2 regions of the Cobetia sp. 4B genome follow, and region 1 is predicted to be linked to the other one. Evidence: predicted binding sites of a transcription regulator. Region 1 holds the regulator's gene; the other holds the start of a gene.

The links. The regulator PhoB, encoded in region 1, activates phosphate uptake and scavenging genes when phosphate is short. The targets are predictions, from matches to a motif close to TGTCATANNNNTGTCANA.
Region 2: H2O77_RS07905 (bifunctional 2',3'-cyclic-nucleotide 2'-phosphodiesterase/3'-nucleotidase) is a predicted target of PhoB. The motif match lies at 4,278-4,295, and genes of this name have one in related genera.

Annotation. Positions count from the first base shown of each region.
Region 1 is NZ_CP059843.1:4,243,266-4,250,867, forward strand. It holds gene H2O77_RS17440 (DUF2780 domain-containing protein) at 1-73, shown strand, start outside; gene H2O77_RS17445 (hypothetical protein) at 228-584, opposite strand; gene H2O77_RS17450 (HU family DNA-binding protein) at 758-1,033, opposite strand; gene H2O77_RS17455 (FAD-dependent oxidoreductase) at 1,284-2,483, opposite strand; gene H2O77_RS17460 (chorismate lyase) at 2,802-3,380, shown strand; gene ubiA (4-hydroxybenzoate octaprenyltransferase) at 3,446-4,336, shown strand; gene phoB (phosphate regulon transcriptional regulator PhoB) at 4,560-5,249, shown strand; gene phoR (phosphate regulon sensor histidine kinase PhoR) at 5,257-6,579, shown strand; gene cysZ (sulfate transporter CysZ) at 6,766-7,494, opposite strand.
Region 2 is NZ_CP059843.1:1,844,978-1,852,579, reverse strand. It holds gene H2O77_RS07920 (GNAT family N-acetyltransferase) at 1-612, shown strand, start outside; gene H2O77_RS07915 (alpha/beta hydrolase) at 740-1,582, opposite strand; gene H2O77_RS07910 (hypothetical protein) at 1,760-2,065, shown strand; gene H2O77_RS07905 (bifunctional 2',3'-cyclic-nucleotide 2'-phosphodiesterase/3'-nucleotidase) at 2,231-4,141, opposite strand; gene H2O77_RS07900 (MFS transporter) at 4,333-5,565, opposite strand; gene H2O77_RS07895 (helix-turn-helix transcriptional regulator) at 5,722-6,600, shown strand; gene H2O77_RS07890 (amino acid racemase) at 6,610-7,329, opposite strand; gene H2O77_RS07885 (TRAP transporter large permease) at 7,502-7,602, opposite strand, start outside.

The sequences.
Region 1 (7,602 bases):
GCGCGAAGAAGCCGGCGATGGCGTGGTCGATCAGGTGCTCGAAGGCATTCCGGGCCTCAAGCAGTTGCTGTGACGCCTCGAGGGCGTTGAGAGGGTCTTCTCGAACAGCCCCTCGCAAGTAAAGGCTCGCAAGAAAGGCTCGCGACAACTGCTCATGACAAAAACAACGCCCCGCTGATTCTCTCAGCGGGGCGTCTTTCGTTCATGCAGGCACGGCACAGGGTCATTCAGCGAATGCGCTTGAGCAATGACTGCAAGCGGTTGAGCTGGGCCGAATCGCCGACCAGCCGCACGCGCTGGTCCATCAGGCCTTGCAGGAAGGCACGCGGCGAAGGCTTGAGCAGAAAGACCACCGCACTGTCGCTATCGGCGAAGCGCAGCTCAAGCTCGGTATCCACCGGCAGGCCACTGCCCGTGGTGACGCCCGCGTGGGACATGCGGTAGTGACGCGCGATGCTCATGTCTTCGGTCGCGACACCCCAGTCCAGCGGACGCTTTTCCAGCTCGGCACGAAATTCGGGGTCACGCTTGAAGGCCCGCTTGAGCAGCAGACCCAGCACCCACAGCAATATCTTGAGCTTCATGGTGTCATTCCTTGAATCGCGAAGCGTCGGTCACGCAGGCCATATGAAAATGCCACCGGCCCCGCAGGGCGGAACCGGTGGCATCAGCATGACAGCCGACAGGACTTTTGATGACGACGATTGAAAGCCATGGCGACAGCCACCCCGGGTCTGCGCTGAAGCACGAGCCGAGGTTACTTGGTCACTGCATCCTTCAACGACTTGCCGGGTTTGAAGGCAACGGTCTTGCTGGCCGGGATGGTCAGCGGCTTGCCTGTCTGAGGGTTCTTGCCGGTACGCGCCGCACGCTGGCGCACGGTGAATGACCCGAAACCGATCAGTGAGACGTCATTGCCTTTGGCCACGGTATGAGTGATCTCGTCGAGAATCACGTTCAGTACCTGACTGGCCTTGTCCTTGGATAGATCCGCACGCTCGGCGATGGCCGCAGCGAGTTCTGGCTTGCGCATGAAAAGCCCTCCTGGTTTGGCATTCTGCACGGGCGGCCAAGCCGCCGTTTCCATTGTTGTTCTTGCACTTGCTAGCGGTGGCGTATGGCGGCGACGCAATCCGCTCCCGGCAAGCTTTGCCGTATCAAACCTGTCGATGGCAGCATTCTGTCAGACGACGCCCGCTGAGCAGCATGTCTGACGGAGCATTCACTATCGTGCCTGACCGCGCTGGCAGCAAGGGATTTACGACCATCGATCATGGCATCGCCTAGCCTAGCAACGGCGGCGCCTGCCGCGCTAGCTCGACTTTCCTGCGAACGGCGGCGCCTGTCAACGCATATCCAATCAAGCGTTCGTTCATATCCAGTGCACGCGCTTCGAGGTCATCGCCTTCACCGTTGATTTCCCAGCGCGCCACGGCCGAACGCGGCGGATAGGCCACCACCGGCAAGGCCGGTGTCTTGACCAGCACCGGCCACGCCTTCCAGTCGAGCACGCTTGGCTCACCACACAGGTTGGCTGCCAGGGTGCGCGCGGCCATCTGCAGCGGCTGGACATACATGGCATTGACGCCCTCGACACTGGCGCAATCGCCCAGCGCCCAGATATGCGGCTGTGAGGTGGCCAGGTGACGGTCGACACGGATGCCGTCGCCGCCGGCGCTCAGGCCCGCGGCCTGCGCCAGACGAATGCGCGGCGCCAGCCCGGTGGCCAGCAGAACCACGGAGCCCGTCAGGCGACGACCGCTCTGCAGGCGCACCTCGACCGGCGCGACCTGACGCTCGGCCTCCTCGCCTGAGCTGGCGGCGATGGTCTCGACCATCTCGCCCTGGCGACGCGTCACGCCGAGCCCATCCAGCGCCGCGCCCAGACGCTGCCCCAGTGCTTGCGGCAGCAGTCCATCCAGCGGAGTTTCCTCCGGCGCGACCAGCGTGACGCGGTGGCCGGCCGCCGTCAGATCATTGGCGTATTCACAGCCGACCAGTCCGGCACCGACAATCACCACGTGCCCGTCTTCCCCGCGCTCGCGGGCCTTCGACAACGTCGCGCAGAAGGCCGCATAGTCGTCGAGGTCATTGATGCTCTGCACGCGTGAGGCCACTTCCGCGGCGACGGGGAAGGGACGACGCGGCGCGGCGCCGAGTGCCAGCACCAGCTCGTCATAGGCCAGACACTCCTCGCCCAGCCATAGCTGGCGGGCATCACCGTCGATGGCAGTGACGCGTTGATGGGTACGCAGCTCGGCATTCAGCTCGTCCACCAGCGCCACCGGCGCCTGACGCGACAGGTCGGTGGCCGACATCTTCTTGGCGAAGGCGGTGGACAGCATCGGCTTGGCGTAATCGTGGCCGCTGTCCTGGCTGATGAGGATCAGCCGGCTGTCCTTGTCACGCGCACGCAGCGCGCGCGCCAGACCAATGCCCGCCATGCCGGTACCAATGATGACAAGGGTGCGAGGGTCGTGCATGGCACCATCTCCTGAGATCGATCCGAAGGAAGCGCTGATGAAAGAGCGCCAGCAGCGTCCGTCATGAACGCCGATGAATGCGCCCAGCATACCAGCCCGCCAGCAGTGCAGGCATGCCTGAGCGGGAGGCCTTGCCGCCCGGCCATGCTAGACTCGCCATTTCGTCATCCTGACAGGGAATTCACCGTGGTCCGATGCCCAGCAGGCGAGCCTCATCGCGCAGCGCTCACGCCACAGACCTCCACCTGTGAGGCGCCTCATTCGTCAGCCGAGCCCCTATGCCAGCCTGCGCCTCGCTGGCCTTTGCCCACGCGCGTCATGCCCGCTGCTTCGGCGGCGGTGCGCCGTCATTGGCAGCCGGCTGCCGCACTGCAAGGTGTCATGCCGGCCGGCTGGTGGGCGTGGCTCTCCTCGTCGGACTCGCTGACCCAGCGTCTTGCCAGCGCCATGAAGCAGCAGGATGAACGCGATGGCCAGCCCATTCAGGGCCTGCGCGTGCGCCTGCTGCTGCAGGACACCGGCCCCGCGCGGCTGGATGAGGCACGCCTGCTGGGCATCGGCCCACGCCGGCATGTCTGGCGACGCGAAGTGGCGCTCTGTCATGGCGATACGCCATGGGTGATCGCACGCTCGCTGGCGGCGCTGGACCTGGCTCACGGTCATCGCCTCTCGACGCTGGGCGAGCGCTCGCTGGGCCATTGGCTGTTTCGCCAGCCCGACCTGACCCGCAGCGCCATCGATGTCAGCCGCGCCCCGCTGGTGCTTTCGAGCCCCAGGCCGCTGGCCCGCACCACCAGCCTGTGGATGCGCCGCTCGATGTTCTCGCATGGTCGCTTCAAGGTGCTGGTGCAGGAGGGCTTCACGCCGGCCTTCCAGCACGCGCTGCAGCTGGCCTGAGCCTTGCGCCCGACTGGCCTCGTTTCTCTCTTCCCTTGCCCACTACCACCCGCCCAGGAGTCCCGATGACCGCGTCATCCACTTCCGCCGCTTCGCGTCCTTCCAGACTGGCCGACTACCTCGCCCTGACACGGCTGGACCGCCCCATCGGCACCTGGCTGCTGATGTGGCCGACCCTGTGGGCACTGTGGCTGGCGGCAGATGGCATTCCCGAGCGCACGACCCTGCTGATCTTCATCGCCGGGGTCTATCTGATGCGCGCCGCCGGCTGCGTCATCAACGACTACGCCGACCGCCATTGGGACAAGCATGTCGAGCGCACGCGAGACCGGCCGCTGACCTCGGGTCGCATTTCGGAGCGCGAGGCGCTGACGCTGTTCGGGGGGCTGGTCGCGGCCGCCTTCGTGCTGGTGTGCTTCACCAACCTGACCACGGTGCTGCTGTCGATCGTCGCCGTGCTGCTGGCGGCCAGCTATCCGTTCATGAAGCGCTTCCATCATCTGCCCCAGGTGGTGCTGGGCGCCGCCTTCGGCTGGGCGATTCCGATGGCGTTCGCCGCGACGCTGGAGGAGGTACCGACCTACGGCTGGTGGCTGTTCGCGGCCAATCTGATGTGGACGGTGGCCTACGACACCGCCTACGCGATGGTCGATCGCAACGACGACCTCAAGGTGGGCATCAAGTCCACCGCCGTGCTGTTCGGGCGTGCCGACAAGCTGATGATCGGCCTGTTGCAGCTGGGCATGCTGGCGGTGCTGATCGGCATCGGCCTGCAGCTGGCGCTGGGCATCTTCTACTGGCTGGGGCTGGCCGCCGCCGCCGTCACCTTCGTCTGGCAGCAACGTCTGATCCGTGAGCGTGAGCGTGCGCCCTGCTTCCAGGCCTTCCTCAACAATCATTGGACAGGTCTGCTGATCTTCGCCGGTATCGCCCTGGCGACCTGGCCGATGAGCTGACTCCTGCATAAACATTAGTATTATTTAATTTAAAGCGACCTCTGCCCTCTGTTGCTCCCCAGCCCACGGTTCATGCCTGCCTGCCGCGCCTCCAAGGCGGCTGGCAGGCTTGCGTGCAAGCTGCCATGCTGGCAGTTGTCATCTCGTTGTCATATAAGCGGGTTGTAATCGTCATCGACTTGTCATTCTGGCGCGTGCGCCGACTGCTGCATGGGATCTAGCGATGAGCTCCAAGACCGTACTGATTGTCGACGATGAATCCTCGATTCGCGAGATGATCGCCGTTGCCCTCGAAATGGCGGATTACCGCGTGCTGGAGGCAGACAATGCCCAGGACGCCCACGCCATTGTCGTCGATGAAAAGCCCGATCTGCTGTTGCTGGACTGGATGATGCCGGGCACCAGTGGCCTGGAGCTCGCGCGGCGCCTCAAGCGTGACGAGACCACCTCGGAGCTGCCGATCATCCTGTTGACCGCCAAGGGCGAGGAAGACAACAAGATTCAAGGCCTGGAAGCCGGGGCCGACGACTACATCACCAAGCCCTTCTCGCCGCGCGAGCTGGTCGCCCGTCTCAAGGCCGTGCTGCGTCGCACCACTCCCAAGGGAGTCGAGGAGGCGGTGGAAGTCGAGGGCCTGATGCTCGACCCGGCCAGCCACCGCGTCACCGCCCACGGCAACTCGCTGGATGTCGGCCCGACCGAATATCGCCTGCTGCAGTTCTTCATGACGCATCAGGAGCGTGCCTACACGCGCAGCCAGCTGCTCGACCAGGTATGGGGCGGCAACGTCTATGTCGAGGAGCGCACCGTGGACGTGCACATCCGTCGCCTGCGCAAGGCGCTGGGCACAGGCCATCAGCATCTGATCCAGACCGTCCGCGGCACCGGTTACCGCTTCAGCGCTCAGGCCTGAGGGATTCATGCGCTATTGGACCAACGAGCTATGGCGCCTCGGCTACCTTGCCGGTGGCTTCGGCCTGATCGGTGGCCTGCTGGGCCATCTGGGCTGGGGCCTGGCGCTGGGCCTTTCGCTGTATCTGTTCGTCCATCTCAAGCACTTGAAGAGCCTCTACACCTGGCTGATCACCAATCCCCATGAAGAGCCGCCTCCCGGCGATGGCGTCTGGGGAGACCTGCTCGATCGTCTCTACCGCTACCAGAAGGGCCAGCGTCAGGCTCAGGAGCGACTGCGCAGCATCCTCAACCGTATCCAGGAATCCTCCGAGGCCATGCGCGACGGCCTGGTGATGCTGGACAACCACGGTGACATGGAATGGTGGAACAGCGCTGCCGAGCAGCTGGTCGGTCTCAAGGCCAGCCACGACCGTGGCCAGCACATCACCAACTATCTGCGTGACCCCGTCTTCATCGACTACTTCAATCGGCTGGCCTACCGCGAGCCGCTGACACTCCAGTCGCCGCTGTCTGACAACCTGACGCTGCAGATCTCCATCACCCTGTTCGGTGACAACGAGCGTCTGGTCATGCTGCGTGACGTCACCCGCCTCTATCGTCTTGAAGAGATGCGCCGCGACTTCGTGGCCAATGTCTCCCATGAGCTGCGCACGCCGCTGACGGTACTGGCCGGCTATCTCGAGACCTACTCCGATTACGCCGATGACCTGCCACCGCGCTGGCAGCGTGGACTGGGCCAGATGCAGAGCCAGACCGACCGCATGCAGCACCTGGTCGAGGACCTGCTGACCCTGTCACGCCTGGAAACCGACGAGCTGTCCGACAATGGTCGCTGCATCGACATGAGCGCCCTGCTCGGCCATATCCGCGACGACGCCGAAGGCCTGTCCCAGGGGCGCCACACCTTCTCCATCGAGGCCGATGCCTGCCTGTCTCTGCGCGGTGAGGAGCAGGAGCTGCGCAGCGCGATCTCGAATCTGGTCTTCAATGCGGTGCGCTACACCCCCGAAGACTGTCACATCACCCTGCGCTGGAAGGCGGATGACCAGGGCCTGCTGGTCGAGGTGGAAGATGACGGGGACGGCATCGACCCGGTCCACCTGCCGCGCCTGACCGAGCGCTTCTACCGCATCGACAAGGGCCGCAGCACCGCCACGGGAGGCACCGGCCTCGGGCTTGCCATCGTCAAGCATGTGCTGATTCGCCATCAGGGCCATCTGGAGATCGACAGCCACCCCGGCGAGGGCGCGCGCTTCCGCTGTCACTTCCCCGACGAGCGTGCCTGTCAGGCGAGCGCTCCCCAGGCCAGCAGTGCGCTAGCCCAGTGATGGGCTGATTCCGTGATGATCTGACCCGGACGCCAGCCCAACGCAGAACGCCCCGCAGCCACCTCGAAAGGAGGCGTCTGCGGGGCGTTTCGTTTGGTCAATCAGACGACGCTGCGGCTATTTCAGCGACGTGCCAACTTAGCGACGAATCAGTTCAGCGACAAGCCAGCTCTGCGACAGGCTGTCTCAACGACGCGGTGCCGGCAACTGACGGTAGTGGCTCTGCCACATCAGTACCGCCCCGGCGACGGCGCCCGGGATGAACAGCAGATTGGCCAGCGGCACCAGCGTCATGACGAACACCGCGGCGCCGAAGGTCAGTGAGGGCCACCAGCGCGCCTTGAGGCGCTGCTTCATGTCACCGAAGCTGACCTGATGGTTGTCCATCGGGTAGTCGAGGTACTGGATCGACATGCTCCAGGCCGAGAACAGTCCCCACAACAGCGGCGAGAGCAGGTTCAGGCCCGGGATGAAGCCGATGATGAACAGCGCGATCATGCGCGGGATGAAGTAGCCCAGCTTGGCCATTTCACGCCCCAGCGAGTCGACGCCGATCTTCATCAGGCCACGATCATCGTCGATCAGGGTGCCATCCAGACGATGCTCGACCTTCTCGGCCAGAATGCCGTAGAAGGGCGCGGCGATCAGGTTGGTCACCAGGCTGAAGGTGAAGAACACCACCAGCAACAGACTCACCACCAGCACCGGCCAGATCAACCAGCTGAGCCAGTCCAGCCACGCCGGAACCTTGAGCATCCAGTAATCGATCCAGCCACCGAACTGGTTGAACAACACCCACAGCGTGATGCTGTAGAGCACCAGGTTGATCGCCAGCGGTACGAATACGAAGCGGCGCAGCCCGGGGGTATAGACCATGCGGGTCCCGCGGACCAGCGCCGATACGGCATCAATCATGCGACGTCCTCGTCATCTCAAAAGAACCGGCCAGCCAGCGGGCTGGCCGGAGCCACACCCTAGCACTCCCGCCTGCGCGGCGCAGCTGTCGGCCGCCTGACACCGCTC
Region 2 (7,602 bases), 1.9 Mb from region 1:
ATGCTCGCGACCTACAAACGGCATGGCATGAGCTGGAACGAGGAGTTGTTCAGCGAGCGCTGGCAGGACAACGAGAACTACGCGATACGTATCAATGGCGAATGGGTCGGCTTCATCAGCCTCAAGGCCCTGCCGGACATCCTGTATCTGCGCGACCTGCAACTGGTGCCACATTGGCAAGGCCGTGGCGTCGGCTCCGCCTGCCTGAACTGGTTGATCCAGCTGGCAACGCAACAGGAGTACGGCCAGTCGCTGATGAAAGACCGCGCCTCCGAGCTCTCCCCGGGCGCTCAGCCCTGCCCGCGCGCGCTGCGCCTGAGAGTCTTCTCCGACAGCCCGGCATTGGCGCTCTACCAGCGCCACGGCTTCACCCTGGTCAATGAGCAGTGCACCCCGACGCGCAGTGGCAGCATCATGGCACTGGAAAGACCCCTCGCCTTCCAGACAGCGCCGACGCTTGCCCCGCGGAGTGATCACGCGCCCCTGCCCCCGGTAGGCAATGCCTCTCTCGACACGATCATCGATGACCTTACCGAGGAAGAGGCCTTGACGATCACCGCCAAGCGCAAGCGACAGTCCCCTCCGGCCGCGCGGAACATCGCGCATCATTAGGCGATTTCCCGTGCGCGATTTCCGCCAGATACGACAATGCCCGGTCATAGGACCGGGCATTATCGTTCAGGACTCATTCACCATCAGGGGTGAGATTTTACTGCGCTTATGGCTGATGGGCTCCTCCTCAGCGGGCGAGGAAGTCCAGGATATAGCGCACGGTATCCTGCGGCTTTTCATCCGTCACCCAGTGACCGGCATCCTTCACCCAGATCAGCTCGGCACCCGGAATGGCATCTGCCAGCATCGGGGCGTAATCCGGCTTCTGGAAGTTGTCCTTGTCGCCCCACAGCACCAGAGTCTTGATCTCGATATTCTTGAGCTCACCGGCGATGGCCTGGGTGTATTCCTTGTTGAGACGACGCATGTTGCGGAAGAAAGCCGCCTTGCCTTGCTCGCTGTTCCACTGGGACACATAGCGCTCGACCATCTCTTCGGTCGCGACGGCCGGATCATGCACACCACTGGGCATGAAGCCGCGCATGGTGCTGATGAATTCCTCGACGCTGGTCGCTTCCTCGACGCCCGGCTCCAGCAGCTGCTTGAACTCCGGAATCGGCCAGGAATCGAAGCATACGCTGTCGATCAGTACTTGACGGCGAACACGCTCGGGATGATTGACGGCCATCAGCTGACCGATACCTCCGCCGATATCATGCGAGACGACATCCGCACTCGCCACACCCAGTGAATCCATCAGCTTGATGAAGATGCGTGTCTGGGCATTGATGGAAACGTCAGCATCCACCGGCATGTCCGACTCGCCATAGTTGAGCATGTCCGGGGCGATGACACGATAATGCCTGGCCAATTCCGGCATCACATCACGCCACATCAGCTTGTTGGTCGGAATACCGTGAATCAACAACAGCGGCTGACCTTCACCCATTTCCTTGTAGGCAATGCGGTGACCTTCGATCATCGCATAACGGGTTTCCAGGGCTTCCATTGTCACGTTGTCGTGGCTCATTGCTGACCTCTTCGCTTGATGAATACTCAATCACGGCCTGGCGAAACAGTGCTATATCGCGGTGATGCCGTGAACTTGGGACCACCTTACGGATTCCTGAGCGATCACTCAAGCACGATTTTGATTGATTGCTCAAAATACGCTTTAATGGCCCCATCAAATTCAAGGGAAACGCCCATGGCCCGTGTCATCAACCGCAGTCTGCTCGATCTTCGTCGCCTGACCATCAACCTGGTGACCTACCCCGAAGGCCACAGCGTGATGCGCCACAACGACCCGATGGGCAGCGGCAGCTACTACAAGCTCAATATCGTGCTCAAGAAGCCCCGCCGGGGCGGTGTCTTCGAGACCGATGGCAGCCTCTTTCGCCTCGCGGACCGCGTGGTGCTGTTTCGCCCCGACCTTCACGAACACAGCGTCAGCCGCATCGAGCGCGGCAAACGCGTGCTGCTGAGCATCGCCTTGCACGCACCTTGGCGCTGACCCGCAATGGGACTGCGCAAAAGAACCTGAGGCAAAAGCGAATAATGAAACAGATAGCGGGTAGCGCCAAGTGACAAAAAAACGCCAGTCAGCAATTGCTGACTGGCGTTTTTTCCCACCTGAATCCAGGCCAGGAACGACGTGCTCGACAATGTGCTGCCTTGGCTATTCCATCCGGTCCAGCCCGACGCGATAACGGGCAAAGCCCATCTCGTCCTGATCCACCAACGTCATCGGGTAGACCGCCTGGGCATCAATGAACTGCTGCGCATCCTCGCCGGGGGCGGTGGTGAAGCGAATGTCCAGCGGGGTATCGGTGTCGATCGCGGCCAGCCGCCAGTTGTGATCCGCCGCGGGGTCCACCGCGCCCTGCTGCTGCGTCTGGCGCGAGATGTACTGGGCCAGAATGCTGCGATTTTCATCCGGTGACGCGAAAGCGATATGCGACTCTCCGGTGCCGGGGAAGTCCTCGCCGTAGGCGCGATAGTTGTTGGTCGCGAGCAGGAAGACCTCGTCGTCCTTGACCGGCTCGCCCTGGTAGGCGAGTCCCTGGATACGGTGGGCATCGGCGTCGATCAGCGCGCAATTGCCGTCGTAACGCGCCGGCTGCGTGACATCCACCCGGTACTCGACGCCATCGATCACGTCGAAGTTGTAGCTGCGGAAACCTTCCCAGTTGATCAAGGGCTGGGGCGTGGCGAGATCCGGATCAATGCGATGGAACTGGCCGGCGCTGCACTCGAGCCATTCCCGCACTTCCCTGCCGGTGACCTTGAGCGCCACCAGCGTATTCGGATAGAGATAGAGATCGGCGGCATTGCGGAAGCTCAGCTCGCCCGCCTCCATCTCGGTGAACTGGGTCGGATCATTGTGACGGCCGCCGACCTTGAACGGCGCGGCTGCCGAGAGAATCGGCAAGCCTTCCAGGTCCGGGTCGCCTTCGACGAAGCGTTTGACGTAATCGGCCTGGGCGCGATTGACGATCTGGATCGTCGGGTCGTCCTGCACCAGCGCCAGATAGCTCTTCATCGCCGCACTGGCGCGTCCGATGCTGCGATTGACGTACTCGCGCGTGGCGTCGTGCTCATGATCGACCAGCGCCGCCAGTTCGGCATCTTCCGCCACTTGCGCCTCGCCCCCTACCTGAATCGGGCGGGCTTCTGTCTGGCCGCTCACTACCCGCCACTGGCCCGAGGCATTGCTCAGTTCGAGATCCATCACGCCCACATGGCTGCCCCAGTGCCCCGGCATCATCGCCGGCACGCCATTGAGGGTGCCCCTGGCGATATCGGCCCCCGGTACCTCGGCGAATTCCTCGCTGGGGAAGACGGCATGGGCATGCCCGAAGGCGATGCCATCGATGCCCTCGACCTGCGAGAGGTAATACACCGAATTCTCGGCCATCACCCGGTAGGGGTCGGTCGAGATGCCGGAGTGCGGGATGGCGATCACCACATCCGCGCCCGCCCGGCGCATCTCGGGCACCCAGCGCCTGGCGCTCTCGGTGATGCCCTCGGCCGTCAGGCGGCCCTGGAGGTGCTTGCGGTCCCAGGTCATCACCTGCGGCGGTGCGAAGCCGATATAGCCGATCTTCAATGTCTGAGCGTTGCCCTCACTGTCGGTGAAGGCATGGGCGGTGATCTGGTAGGGCGTGAAGTACGGCTCGCCTGTCGTGGCGTCCAGCAGGTTGGCGTTCACATAGGGGAACTGCGCGCCGGACAGCGCCCGTTCGAGATACTCGAGCCCGTAATTGAATTCATGATTGCCGATATTGCCGACATCGTAATCCAGCTGATTCATGACCTTGTAGGCCGGGAAGACATCACCCTCCTCGAGACCTTCTGCCGCCATGTAATCGCCCATCGGGCTGCCCTGGATGAGGTCGCCATTGTCCAGCAGCACGCTGTTGGCTACCTCGGCACGCGCCTGCTTGATCAGACCTGCCGCGCGTACCAGGCCGATGCGCACGCTGGGCCGGTCCTTGTAATAGTCGTAATCCATCACGTTGGCGTGGATGTCGGTGGTCTCGATCACGCGCAGTGACAGCGTCGCGGCATTGGCTGGCTGAACGATCATGAAGATACCTCCGAGACTGGCCAGGCCAAGGATGGCTGCCCGCAAAGGCGGCTTGCGCCGACGTCCGGGGTGCTGCGCAACAGCTGGCGAGTCAGACGCCCGTTGATCTTCGCTAGCCGATGAAGCATTCGCCATCTCTCACTTCCTTGTCATGGGGGGATGTGCCAGTGCCCCTTGGGGGCAGCGCTCCATTATTCAGATGCCGACGCCTCAGGCAACTGGCGGTCTCTGCCCGCCAGCCAGCCGACACCTGCCATCAGCACACTGAGGACGGCGCAGACCATCAGTGCCAGCTGCCAATTGCCCTGCATATCGTAGAGCGCGCCGATCAGCGGCGGCCCCATGGCCGCGAGCAGATAGCCCAGCGTCTGCGCCATGCTCGACAGTGAAGCCGACTGCATGGCATCACGCGCCCGCAGCCCCATGAATGACAAGGCGAGAATGAAGCTGGCCCCGGAGCCCGCGCCCAGCAACAGCACCCACACCAGTGCCCACTTTGGCATCAGCCATAGCCCGATGAATCCCGCCAGCGACATGCAGGGCGTCGCGAAGGCGATCAGGCGTTGATCCTTCAGGCGCGGCATCAGGGGCACCAGAATCAATCCCGGCAAGGCCGAAGCCAGCTGGAGTAGACCATGCAACGAGCCCGCCTTCTCGGCTGAGAAGCCATTGTCCGCCAGCATGCTCGGCAGCCAGCTGTTGACGGTATAGAACAGCAGCGAATTGATGCCCATGAAGAGCGTCACCTGCCAGGCCAGTGGCGAATGCCACACGGCTGCCTGACGCACCGGCCGCGCGGCACCCTTCTCGGCTTCCTTCGCCGCCGCCGGCAGGGAGCGACGTGACAACTGCGGCCACCACACCCCCATCGTCACCAATGGCAAAACGACCACTATGAGCATCGCGTACTGCCAGCCAGCGCTGCTGCCCTGTGCCAAAGGCACCATCAGCGCCGAGGCGATGGCGGCCATGATGCCCATGGTCAGCACATAGCAGGAGGTCAGCAGCGCGACATGCTGCGCAAAGCTGCGTTTGACCAGACTGGGCAGCAGCACATTGCCCACGGCAATGCCCGCCCCGATCAGGCCGATACCCAGATAGAGGGCCAGCATGCTGCCCTGCACCCGCAGCACGATGCCCGCGGCGATCGTCACCAAGGCGAGGAAGAGACTGCGTTCAAGCCCGAGACCTCTGGCGAGGCGCGGCACCCAGGGCGAGACGACGACGAAGGCCAGCAGCGGCAGAATCATCAACAGGCCAGCCGCCGTGGCATTGAAGCCCAGCGCCGCCTGCAGGCGCTCCAGCAGTGGCGCGATACTGGTGAAGGGCGCACGCAGGTTCATGGCGATCAACAGGATACCGGCGATCAATACGGCCGGATGGCTCAGTCGCCGGACAGGAGACGAGTGGCAGAGTTCAGTCATGAGGCGCTCGCAGCGATCGTGAAACGGGGTAATGGCGGGACGACACCCAAGAGATGAGTCCGCACACAGAGTGAGGCTAGCTTAATCCCCTCGCCCACTGCAGAATTGAGCCATCATGACATCAGATCACTGAAATCAGACAATCTGCGAGCCGCCATGTCAGTGACCACACCCGTTCTACCGCCATCGCCCGGGGTCAGCACCCGCGGCCCCGATCAGGTGCCCTTCTCCAGCAGCGTCTGCGAGCACGACCCGGACATCTACGAGATTCCGGCCAGCGCCCTGCATGTCGAGACCGGCCAGCAGGTGATGGAGGTGCCGATCCACCAGCATCGCAAGGGACAGCTGGTGATCGCCCTGCATGGCGTGGTGACCAGTCGCGTACCGGAAGGTCTGTGGATGGTGCCGCCGCACAGCGGGGTCTGGATTCCCGGCAACCTGCCCCACAGCAATCATCTGACCCGTGGCGGCCGCGTCTGCCACCTGTTCATCGAGCCCGGTGCGCTCGAGATGCCAAGCCACAGCTGCACGCTGTCGATCTCGCCCCTGCTGCGTGAGCTGGTGCTGCGTCTGGCGGAGCTACCCCAGCCATATCCTGAACAGGGGCCGACAGCGCGGCTGGTCGGCGTGCTGCTGGAAGAGCTGGCCTGCATGCCAAGCGAACGTCTGCACCTGCCCTTGCCCGAAGACCCGCGGCTGACACGCATCAGCGATGCCCTGATCAAGACCCCGGACGACCGACGCACCCTGGCCGAGTGGGCGAGCGAACTGGCGATGAGCGAACGCACCCTCGCCCGGCTTATCCGGCGTGACACCGGCCTGAGCTTCAGCCGCTGGCGTCAGCAACTGCACCTGGTGGTGGCGATTCGCCTGCTGGCCGAAGGCATGAGCGTGCAGCGCGTCTCGGAAGACGTCGGCTATCAGTCCGTCAACGCCTTCATCAGCATGTTCAAGAAGCTGCTCGGCACTACACCCGCCCGCTACCTGCAGGAACGCGAGCAACGCCGCTCTGGCAGTGGCATGGGCGGCGCGTGACGGCGACGCTTACTGAGTGGCCGCCTGTGCCACGCTGACGGCCAGCGCTTCGACGGAATCCACGATCGGCAGCCGGTCATCGAGCAGATGGCTGATAATGGAGAGCTCGGTGCAGGCCAGCACCAGCACATCGGCTTCCTGCGCCACCAGGTCAGCGGCGGCCTGACGGAAGGCTCCCCCGACGGCGTCATCACTCACCTGGCCTTTCTTGACGCTGCGGATCACCTCCAGCATCGCGTCCTCATCCTGGGGATAGGCCAGCGACAGACCACGCGACTCGATGAAGCCTTCGTAAAGGCCAATCTTGCGCAGCGCCGGGGAACACAGCATGCCGACACGTGCGCCCGGCCACTGCGCCGCCACCCAGTCCAGGGTGCGCTCGACGATATGCCACACCGGAATCGAGACGGCGTCCTGCGCATCCTGCCAGTAGTAGTGGGCCGTGTTGCAGGGCATGACCAGAAAATCACACCCGGACTGCTCCAGTCGCTGGGCCATTTCCGCGATGGCAGGCCCCGGAGAGACATCGCCCCCTTCCAGCAGAGCCTTGATGCGCGACGGCACCTTGGGATTGTTGTCGACCACCATGTGTACATGATCGATGTCGTCCTCGGCCGGTGTGGCCTGGATCACCTGCTGCATGAAGGCCACCGTGGCATCCGGCCCCATGCCGCCCAACACGCCCACGACGATATGTTCTGCGCCCGAGGCGTCATGCGAGCTTCTCATTGGTCGTTCTCCGACAAAACTCTCACTGAAGATCAAGGCTCGAGAGGATGGCGACGTGGCCGGCATCCTCTCGAGAAACTGTTTCATGAGGCACTGTTCACGAAGGGTTGTGTTTACGAGCCACTGTGTTGACGAAAACAGTGATGACGAGCCACTGCCCTCCGCTGGGCCGCTAGAAGCCCATCATGTCCGGCAGCCACATTGTCAACTGCGGCACGAAGGCCAGCAGCAAGGCGATCAGCACCATGGTGCCGACCAGCGGCAGCGCCCGCA